2 regions of the Sphingomonas sp. S-NIH.Pt3_0716 genome follow, and region 1 is predicted to be linked to the other one. Evidence: riboswitches for the same ligand, from Rfam matches in the RefSeq annotation. Region 1 holds a riboswitch; the other holds the start of a gene.
What was found. Region 1 has a riboswitch for cobalamin ahead of BRX37_RS07820 (TonB-dependent receptor plug domain-containing protein). Riboswitches for the same ligand answer to the same signal wherever they lie in the genome.
Positions count from the first base shown of each region.

Region 2: another riboswitch for cobalamin. It lies ahead of cobW (cobalamin biosynthesis protein CobW); the one in region 1 lies ahead of BRX37_RS07820 (TonB-dependent receptor plug domain-containing protein).

Region 1 covers NZ_QLJK01000007.1:180,705-185,209, forward strand. Annotated here, with positions in the region: gene BRX37_RS07815 (FecCD family ABC transporter permease) at 1-941, opposite strand, end outside; gene BRX37_RS07820 (TonB-dependent receptor plug domain-containing protein) at 954-2,798, opposite strand; cobalamin riboswitch at 2,970-3,211, opposite strand; gene BRX37_RS07825 (threonine ammonia-lyase) at 3,351-4,358, shown strand; gene dapF (diaminopimelate epimerase) at 4,399-4,505, shown strand, end outside.
Region 2 covers NZ_QLJK01000003.1:112,605-117,109, reverse strand. Annotated here, with positions in the region: gene cobN (cobaltochelatase subunit CobN) at 1-1,794, opposite strand, end outside; gene cobW (cobalamin biosynthesis protein CobW) at 1,794-2,846, opposite strand; cobalamin riboswitch at 3,024-3,263, opposite strand; gene BRX37_RS03260 (Rieske (2Fe-2S) protein) at 3,294-3,671, opposite strand; gene maiA (maleylacetoacetate isomerase) at 3,668-4,312, opposite strand; gene fahA (fumarylacetoacetase) at 4,309-4,505, opposite strand, start outside.

The DNA.
Region 1 (4,505 bases):
ATCGCGGTCAGTACGCCCAGCTTCAATTCGCTGCTGGTCGGGATGACGCGCACGCCGATATCGGCCAGGGTCAGCAGCACCGCGCCGCCCAGCATCGACGGCAGCAGCAGCGCGGAAGGCGAGCGATCGGTCAGCGGTCGCACCAGATGCGGCACGATCAGGCCGACGAAGCCGATCGATCCGGTCACCGCCACCGCGCCGCCGACACCGATTGCCACCCCCGCCATCAGCCGAAGCCGCGCCCGCGACAGGTCGACGCCCAGCGCCCGCGCGCCATCCTCGCCCAGGGTCAGCGCGTCGAGCGCGCGTCCGTCATAGAGCAGCAGCGCCGCGCCGACCGCGATACAGGGCAGCGCCAGCAGCAGATGGTCGATGCTGCGATTTTCCAGGCTGCCCATCAGCCAGCTCATGATCTCCATCGCGGCAAAGGGATTGGGCGACAGGTTGAGCGCCAGGCTGATCCCCGCCCCCGCTAGCGTCGCGACGGCAATGCCGGCGAGGATCAGCGTCAACGGGCTTTCCGACGGCCCGGCAAGCAGGAACAGCGCGCCGATCGCCGCCAGCGCAGTGACGATCGCCAGCAGCGGCAACGCCATCGGATGCAGTTCGGACAGGCCGAAATAGAGTGCGATCACCGCCCCCAGCGCCGCCGCATTGGACACGCCCAGCACGGCGGGTTCGGCCAGCGGATTGCGCAGATAGCCCTGCAATGCCGCGCCCGACAGGCCCAGCATCGCGCCGACCAGCAGGCCGATCGCCATGCGCGGCAGGCGCAGGTCGATGACGATCGCCCGCGCCACCATGTCGCCGCCGCCCGCCAGCACCGTCAGGATGCGGGCCGGCGCGATCGTCACCGATCCCAGCGCGACCGACGCGATGGCCGCGACCAGCAGCAGGGCGATCAGCCCCGGCAGCAACAGAGGATGCCGCCGCCCGCTCATGCGCGCCGCCCCTTAGAAGCGGACACGCACGCCGCCATAGGCCGACCGGCCATAGGTGCCATAGCCATAGGCCGTGGCGTAATCCGCATCGAACAGATTGTCGATCCGGCCATAGACTTCCAGATGGTCGCCCACGGGGAAGGACGCGCGCAGCCCGGCCAGCGCATAGCCGTCGAGCCGGCGCGTGTTGGCCGTGTCGTCATAGCTGTCGCCGACCATGGTCAGGGTCGCGCCGGTCGACAGGCCGAAGGCCCAGAGATAGTCGGCCGACACACTGACCGCATTGGCGGCGCGGCGCGGCAGGCGATTGCCGTCGGTGGCCCCACCCGACCGGTCGCGCGCATCGACATAGCTGTAGGAGGCCGCCACCGTCAGCGCCTCGACCGGCTTCAGCGTCAGCGTCGCTTCCACGCCCTTGGCGCGGGTCCGGTCCAGATTGCCATAGGTGTAGGTCGCATAGTCATAGTTGATCTGGTTACGGGTATCGCGCCGGAAGGCGGTCAGCGACAGCACCGCCTTGTCCCCGTCCAGGCTCTGGTCGAAGCCGATATCATAGCTTTTCGACCGCTCCGGCCGCAGCGCGCTGTTGCCGCTATAGGTGTCGTAAAGCTGATAGAGCGACGGCGCCTTGAACCCCTCGCCATAGGAGAGGCGGATATTGGTCGCGCCGGCGTTCGGCGTGTAATTGGCGTTCGCGCCAAAGGTGGTCGCGCCGCCGAACTGGCTATGATCGTCATGGCGCAGCCCGCCGGTGACGGCGAGGCCGGCAAGCGGCTTGACCACCGCCAGCGCATATACGCTGTCGATGTTCGCCTTCGCGCTCGCTATGTCGCCAAAGCCGAAATACTCATAGTCCGGCCGCTCATGCTCATAGCCGAAGATCAGCTTGGCCTGATCCACCGGGGCATAGACGCCCTCATATTCGAAGCGCAGATTGGTGCCCGAATAGCCATAGTCCGGGTCGGTACCGCGCACGAAATAATAGTCGCGATCGTTGCGCATCCAGGTGACGGCGGCCCGATTGGTCAGCTTGCCGTCGAGCAGCGCCAGGTTGATCCCCGCATAGCCGACATATTGGTCCAGCTTGCTGACGTCGCTGCTGTCGGCCGGCGCGCCGAAGAAGCTGTCATAGTCGAGATCGGCATGGATATAGTAACCGCGCAGGTCGAGGCTCAGGCTGTCGGAAAAGGCGATCTTCAGCTTGGCATTGGTGGCGATATTCTCATAGCCATCCTTCTCGACGCCGCCGAACGACCGGCCGACCGAGGAAATGCCGTCGGTGTTGAAATAGGCGACGCCCACGCCGCCCGACACCGCGCCGCGCGTGCCCGACACATCGGCCTTCGCGTTCAACGTGTCGCTATAGCCATAATCGGCCGAGGCATTGACCTCGAAACCCTCGCTCGGCGCGCCGGTCATCACATTGACCACGCCGCCGATCGCCTGGCTGCCATAGACCACCGAGTTGGAGCCGCGCAGCACTTCGATCCGGCGAATATTGCCGGTCAGCAGATGGCCGAAATCATAGCCGTCGCCGATGCCGCTCGGGTCGTTGACCTTGACCCCGTCGATCAGCACCAGCGTCTGAGTCGTCTCCGCCCCGCGCAGCGACACGCCGGTCACGCCGCCGGTGGAGCCGTTGCGGCTGAAGCGAACGCCCGGCGTGGTGGCGAGCAGGTCGACGACATCGACCGCCTGGCGCGTGCTGATCGTGTCGGCATCGATCACCGTGATCGCCTGGCCGACCTCGTCGCGCGGCTGTGCGATGCCCGAAGCGGTGACGACGATATCATCGTCTTGTGCCAGTGCCGGCGTAGCGGCCAGCAGCGCGATCAGCGAAATCCCCAACGTCTTCATTTTATCGTCCCCCGGCGTCCGTCGATTTGGAACCGGGGCGTCCGCACAAGCGGTCGCTGCGTGAGGATCGGGAAGACGCCAGCGCCCCGCCCCACGCACCGATGCGGCCCCGGCCGCCATGGGCGTCGCTCGACGGAAACACCGCGCCATGGCCATCCCCTGGGCCAGGGCAAGAGCGACCAGACGCCGGCAGGTCTCCTGGCTCGCGGGTCAGGGCAACGATGCGCCAGCCTTCCCGGACCTATCGGTCCAGTGGCCGGTTCCGGCCCTCCCCTTTTGAAGAGCTTGGGAACCCTGCGCATCGCGCTCACCGCTTACAGTTGCAGGGACAGCCGCGGATTTGGAAGGGCTGCGCCCCCCGCACCGCATTCCCGTTTTCAGCCCTTGCGGGCACCGGCGCGATCATGCGCGTCCGGGGCTTTTGACCGCCCCGGCGCGCGGCCCCCATAAGCCAAAGCACAAGCCCTGCCAAGCGGGCCAGGATCGCCCCGGCGGATCGTTGCGCGCCGCCGGCGGGCGGCTATGCAAGGGCCTCTGACCCAAGGAGCCGACATGACCGATTCGCCAGATCTATCCTTGATGGCCATCACTGCCGCCGACGTCGCCGATGCCGCGCGGCTGATCGCGCCGGCGGCGGTCCGCACCCCGCTGATCGAGAATGCCGCACTCAACGATCTGTGCGGACGGCGCGTGCTGGTGAAGTTCGAGGGCGCCCAGCATAGCGGATCGTTCAAGTTCCGCGGCGCCTATAACCGCCTCGCCCGGTTGAACGCTGCGGAACGGGCAGCGGGCGTCGTCGCCTGGTCCTCGGGCAACCATGCTCAGGGCGTCGCCTTTGCCGCCCGCCTGCTCGGCATTCCCGCCACGATCGTGATGCCGGCCGATGCCCCGGCGATCAAGACCGCCAACACCCGCGCGCTCGGCGCAGAGGTCGTTCCCTATGACCGCTTCACCCAGAGCCGCGAGGAAATCGCCACCGCCCTGGCCACCGAACGCGGCGCGACGCTGGTTCCCTCCTTCGACGATCCCTTCATCATCGCCGGCCAGGGCACGATCGGCCTCGAAATACTCGACCAGGCCCAGGCCGCCGGCGCCGACCTCGCACAGATTCTCGTCTGTTGCGGTGGCGGCGGGCTGGTCGCGGGCACGGCGACGGCGGTCAAGGCCGCCCGCCCGGACATCAGCGTCTATGCGGTCGAACCCGCCGGCTTCGACGACACTGCCCGCTCGCTCGCCAGCGGCATGCGCGAAACCGTCTCGCCCGACGCGCGCAGCATCTGCGACGCGCTGCTGGCGCCCAGCCCCGGCGCGCTGACCTTCCCGATCAACCACGCCCTGCTCGCCGGCGGCCTGGTCGTCAGCGACGATCAGGTGCGCGACGCGATGCGCTTCGCCTTCACCACGCTCAAGCTGGTGGTCGAACCGGGCGGCGCGGTCGCGCTCGCCGCCATGCTTGCCGGCCTCGCCCCGCCCAGCGACGGTGCCACCGCCCTCGTCATCTCCGGCGCCAATGTCGATCCGGCCGCCTATGCCGCGATCATCGGCGGCCAAGACGCCTGACCGCTGGTCTTTTGCCCCGTCCCGCACTAAATGCGGCGCCATGATGAGCCGCTTTTCCAAGATGCATGGTCTGGGCAATGATTTCGTCGTGATCGACGCGCGCCAGGCGCCGGTCGCGATGACGGAGGCGCGCGCCCGCGCCATTGC
Region 2 (4,505 bases), on a different contig from region 1:
CTTGGCCTGCGTCCCCTCGCCCGGATCATTGACGATGAAGGGATAGAGTTGCGGCACCGGCCCGGCGCAGATTTCGGGGAAGCAATCGGCCGAAAGCGAAACCGCCTTGCCCGGCAGCCATTCCAGATTGCCATGCTTGCCGACATGGACCAGCGCCTGCGCGCCGAAATCCTGCTCCAGCCAGACATGGAAGGCGAGATAGGCATGCGGCGGCGGCAGCGCGGGATCATGATAGCTGCTCTTGGGATCGATATTATAGCCGCGCGCCGGCTGCACCGCGATCGCGACATGGCCGAAACGATGGACGGCGAGGCGAAAGGCGCCGTCCCGCACGAAGGGATCGGCCTCCGGCGCCCCCCAGCGATCGACCATGGCGTCACGCGCGCTGTCGGGCAGAGCGGCCAAGGCAGCGCGATAGATATCGAGCGACAGGCTGACCTCGCCCAGCCGATCGATCGACGCCCGGTCATTGGTGACGCCGCCGGTCATCAGCCGCATCAGCGCAGCGCCGTCGCGTGGGGCGTCGCCGATTGCATAGCCGGCCTCGCCCAGCCGGCGCAGGATCGCGGCGGCGCTGGCCGGCGTGTCGAGGCCGACGCCATTGCCGATCCGCCCGTCGCGATTGGGATAATTGGCCAGCACCAATGCGATCCGGCGCTCGGCAGGCGGCGTGCGGCGCAGCGCTGCCCAGTTGCGCGCCAAATCGGCGACGAAGGCGACCCGGTCGGGTGCCACGCGCGGCACGACGATGCCGCACTGGGTCCGCGCGTCGAACCGCTCGGCCGCCTTGAAGGCGACGGCGCGAGTGAACAGGCGCCCGTCCACTTCGGGCAGGGCGACATTCATCGCCAGGTCGCGCGGGCCAAGGCCACGGGCGGACCCGCGCCAGCTGCCTTCCTCGACCCCGGCAAAGGCGGTCTGCAGGATCGGGCAGTCGGCCTGTTCCAATATGCCCGGCACGCGCGGCTCGGACGAAGAGGAGGCGGCGAAGCTGGTCGCATTGACGATGATGTCGGGCGCGATGTCGGCCAGCAGCCCGCCGAGCCAGTCGCGCACGAACGGCTCGCGTAGCGCGCGGACATGCACGGCGGCGACATTGAAGCCGCGCGCGCCAAGCGCCGCGACCATCGCATCGACCGCGCTCAGCGTGCCGGCCACCACCAGCGCGCGATAGAAGATCAGCAGCGCCACCGGCCGCCCCTCGACCCAGGTTGCGCGCAATTCGGCCACGCCCGGCCGGTCATGGCCGGGCAGGTACAGGCCTGCGTCGGCGATCGGCAGCGGATGGTCGGGCTCGCCCGCATCCGCGCCGGTCAGCCGCGCGGCGCAGCGCAGGAAGGAGAGCGCATTGGCGGTGCCGCCCTGGCGCAGATAGTCGCGCAGCTGCTCGCGCATCGCCGCCGGCACGGTGGAAGCCAGATCCAGCGCGGGATCGCCCTCGCGCCCGTCGGCGATCGCGGCGAAGGCGATGCCGCGTTCGCGCGCGACCTGCGCAATCTCGTCCACGCCATAGGGCCAGTAGCTCTTGCCGCCGAGCAGGATGACGCAGACGAAGCGCGCCTTGGCGATCACCTTCTCGACATAGAGATCAACCGAATAGGGATGTTTGAGCTGTAGCAGATTGGCCAGCCGCACGCTCGGCGCATCATCGGGCAGGCGCGCGGCGGCGGCGGCGAAACAGGCCAGGTCGCTGTCCGCCACGGTCAGGATGACGATGTCGCCGGGCGGCTGGTCGAGGTCGATCGCCTCCTCGCCGTCGCTGATCGTTCCCGGCGTGGCGGACAGGAGATGCATCAGCCGAGCACGGCCTGGATGTCGGCCTCGATAGCGGCGCGGTCCAGCCCCTTCTGGCCGATCACCACCAACTGGGTGCGGCGCGCTTCCTGCGGCTGCCAGGGGCGGTCGAAGAAATGCTGGATGCGCGGGCCGACCGCCTGCACGACGAGGCGCATCGGCTTGCCCGCGACCGCGACCATGCCCTTGACGCGCAGCACGTCATGGGTGGCGATCAGCGCGGACAGCGCCTCCACCAGCGTGTCGGGATCGACAACGGCATCGCCGCCGACGACGAAGCTGTCGAAATCATCATGGTCATGATCCTCGCCCTCCGCCTCATGGTGCGAGGGCCGGGCGTCGAGATCATCCTCCGCCGCCGCGACGATGCCCAGCAGCGCGCCGATATCGACCGCACCATGGGCAGCGCGGACGATCTTCACGCCGGGCCGCGTTTCGGCATCGACCTGCGCCTCGACCGCGGCCAGCGTGTCGGCATCGACCAGGTCGCTCTTGTTCAGCACCACCATGTCGGCGCAGGCGAGCTGATCCTCGAACAATTCCTCCAACGGGCTGTCATGGTCCAGATTGGGGTCGGCGGCGCGCGCTGCGGCCAGAGCGGCCTCGTCCGTGGCAAAACGGCCGGCGGCGACCGCATCGGCGTCGATCAGCGCGACGACGCCGTCCACCGTGGCGCGGGTGCGGATGTCGGGCCACTGGAACGCCTTGACCAGCGGCTTGGGCAGGGCCAGCCCCGAGGTTTCGATGATGATATGGTCGGGCGGGCTCGGCCGGTCGAGCAGCGCGGTCATGGTCGGCAGGAAATCGTCGGCCACGGTGCAGCAGATGCAGCCATTGGCCAGTTCGACAATATCCTCTTCGGGGCAGGCGGCGTCGTTGCAGCCCTTCACCAGTTCGCCGTCGACGCCGACATCGCCAAATTCGTTGATGATGAGGGCGAGGCGGCGCCCCTTCGCATTTTCCAGCAGATGGCGGATCAGCGTGGTCTTGCCCGCGCCCAGGAAGCCGGTGATGACGGTGGTCGGAATCTTGGCAGATGCAGTGTTGGCCATGACAAATACTCGCGCGCCGGAGCAACCGGGGCGGGAGCGAACCGGGCGCGCACGCACGGCCGGCCGGCATCGCGGACGGGCGCTTGTTCGCCCGCAGATGCGTGACCGCGCGGCTCCAGCCGCCAACCTGTCGCTCAGACGGAACACCGTGCCCCGGCCATCCCCTGGACCAAAGCAAGAGCGACCTAAACGCCGGCAGGTCTCCTGGCTTGCGGGTCATAGCGGGAGGAACGGCCTTCCCAGGCCTCGCAAGATTTAGCGTCCGGCCCAGTGGCTGCCCTCCCGGCTGGGGAGGGCGCTGTTCATCACGCTCGCCGCTCACAGTTGCAGGGACAGCTGCGGACTTGGATGCCATGGCATCCGCACCGCCTTCCCATTTTAAGCCCCCGTGGGGGCACCGGCGCGATCATGTCGGGACGATGCGAAGCGCCGTCCCTGGGCCGGTTCCTAGTCGCTTTGGGCAGCGGTGACAATCCAGCCATCGGCGATGCTGAGCGGCCAGGGCGCGATGCGCTGGCCGACGCATGGCCCACCGACGCAGACGCCATCGTCGCGGCGAAACAGGGCCCCGTGCCAGCTGCATCTTATATGGCTGCCATCCGGGGTCAGATAATCGTCCAGCTGCTGCGCCAACGGCAGGCAGGCATGGGGGCATTGATCGACAAAGCCGCTGACCTGGTCACCATCCCGCACGGCAAAGCCATGGAAGCGGCCGGCGCGCATCTGCAGCACGAAATTGCGTGCCTTGCCGTCGGCAATCTGGTCGATCGGGCACAGGCGCACGCCCGCCGGCGTCGCGAACAGGCGCGTGTCGGCGTCGCTCATGCGTCCGCGTCGGGCTGGCGATCGGGGTGCGCGGCGGCAAAGGCGGGGAGCGCGCATGCCGCCGCGTCCACGGCGCACAGCCGCGGAAAGGGCGTCAGGTCGACGCCGAAGCGCCGGGCATTGTAGAGTTGGGGCACGATATGGCAGTCGGCGAAGCTGGGCGCGTCGCCGAAGGCATGGGTGCCACCATGGCGCGCGACCAATGTTTCGAGCGCGGCCAGCCCCTCGCCGGTCCAGCGGGCGATCCAGGCGCGGACCTGATCCTCGCTGGCACCAAAATCCTGCCGCAGCGCCTGCAACACGCGCAGATTGCCGAGTGGATGAATGTCGCAGGCAATGATGCCGGCCATGGCACGGACGATCGCGGCATCGCCGGGATCGGCGGGCAGCAAGGGCGGCTGCGGCCAGCGCGCCTCGATCCATTCCAGGATCGCGCCGCTCTGCGTCAGCACGCTGTCGCCATCGACCAGCGCGGGCACCAGCCCCTGCGGCGCCAGCGCCCGATAATCGGGCGCGCGCTGCGCGCCGCTGCGCAGATCATGGGTGACCTGTGTATAGTCGATGCCCTTCAGGCCAAGGGCGATCCGCACGCGATAGCTCGCGCTCGACCGCCAATAGCCATGAAGGATAAGGTCGCTCATCGCGCCGGCACGATCATCGCGCGGCATTCGCCAAAGCCGATCGACACATGGCCGGGGGCGGACGCGGTGGCGCGTAATGTCACCTCGTCGCCATCCTCCAGGAAGCAGCGCGTCTCGCCCGATGGCAGGCTGATCGGCTCGCGGCCGCCACTGCTGATTTCCATCAGGCTGCCATAGCCCTCGCGCGTCGGGG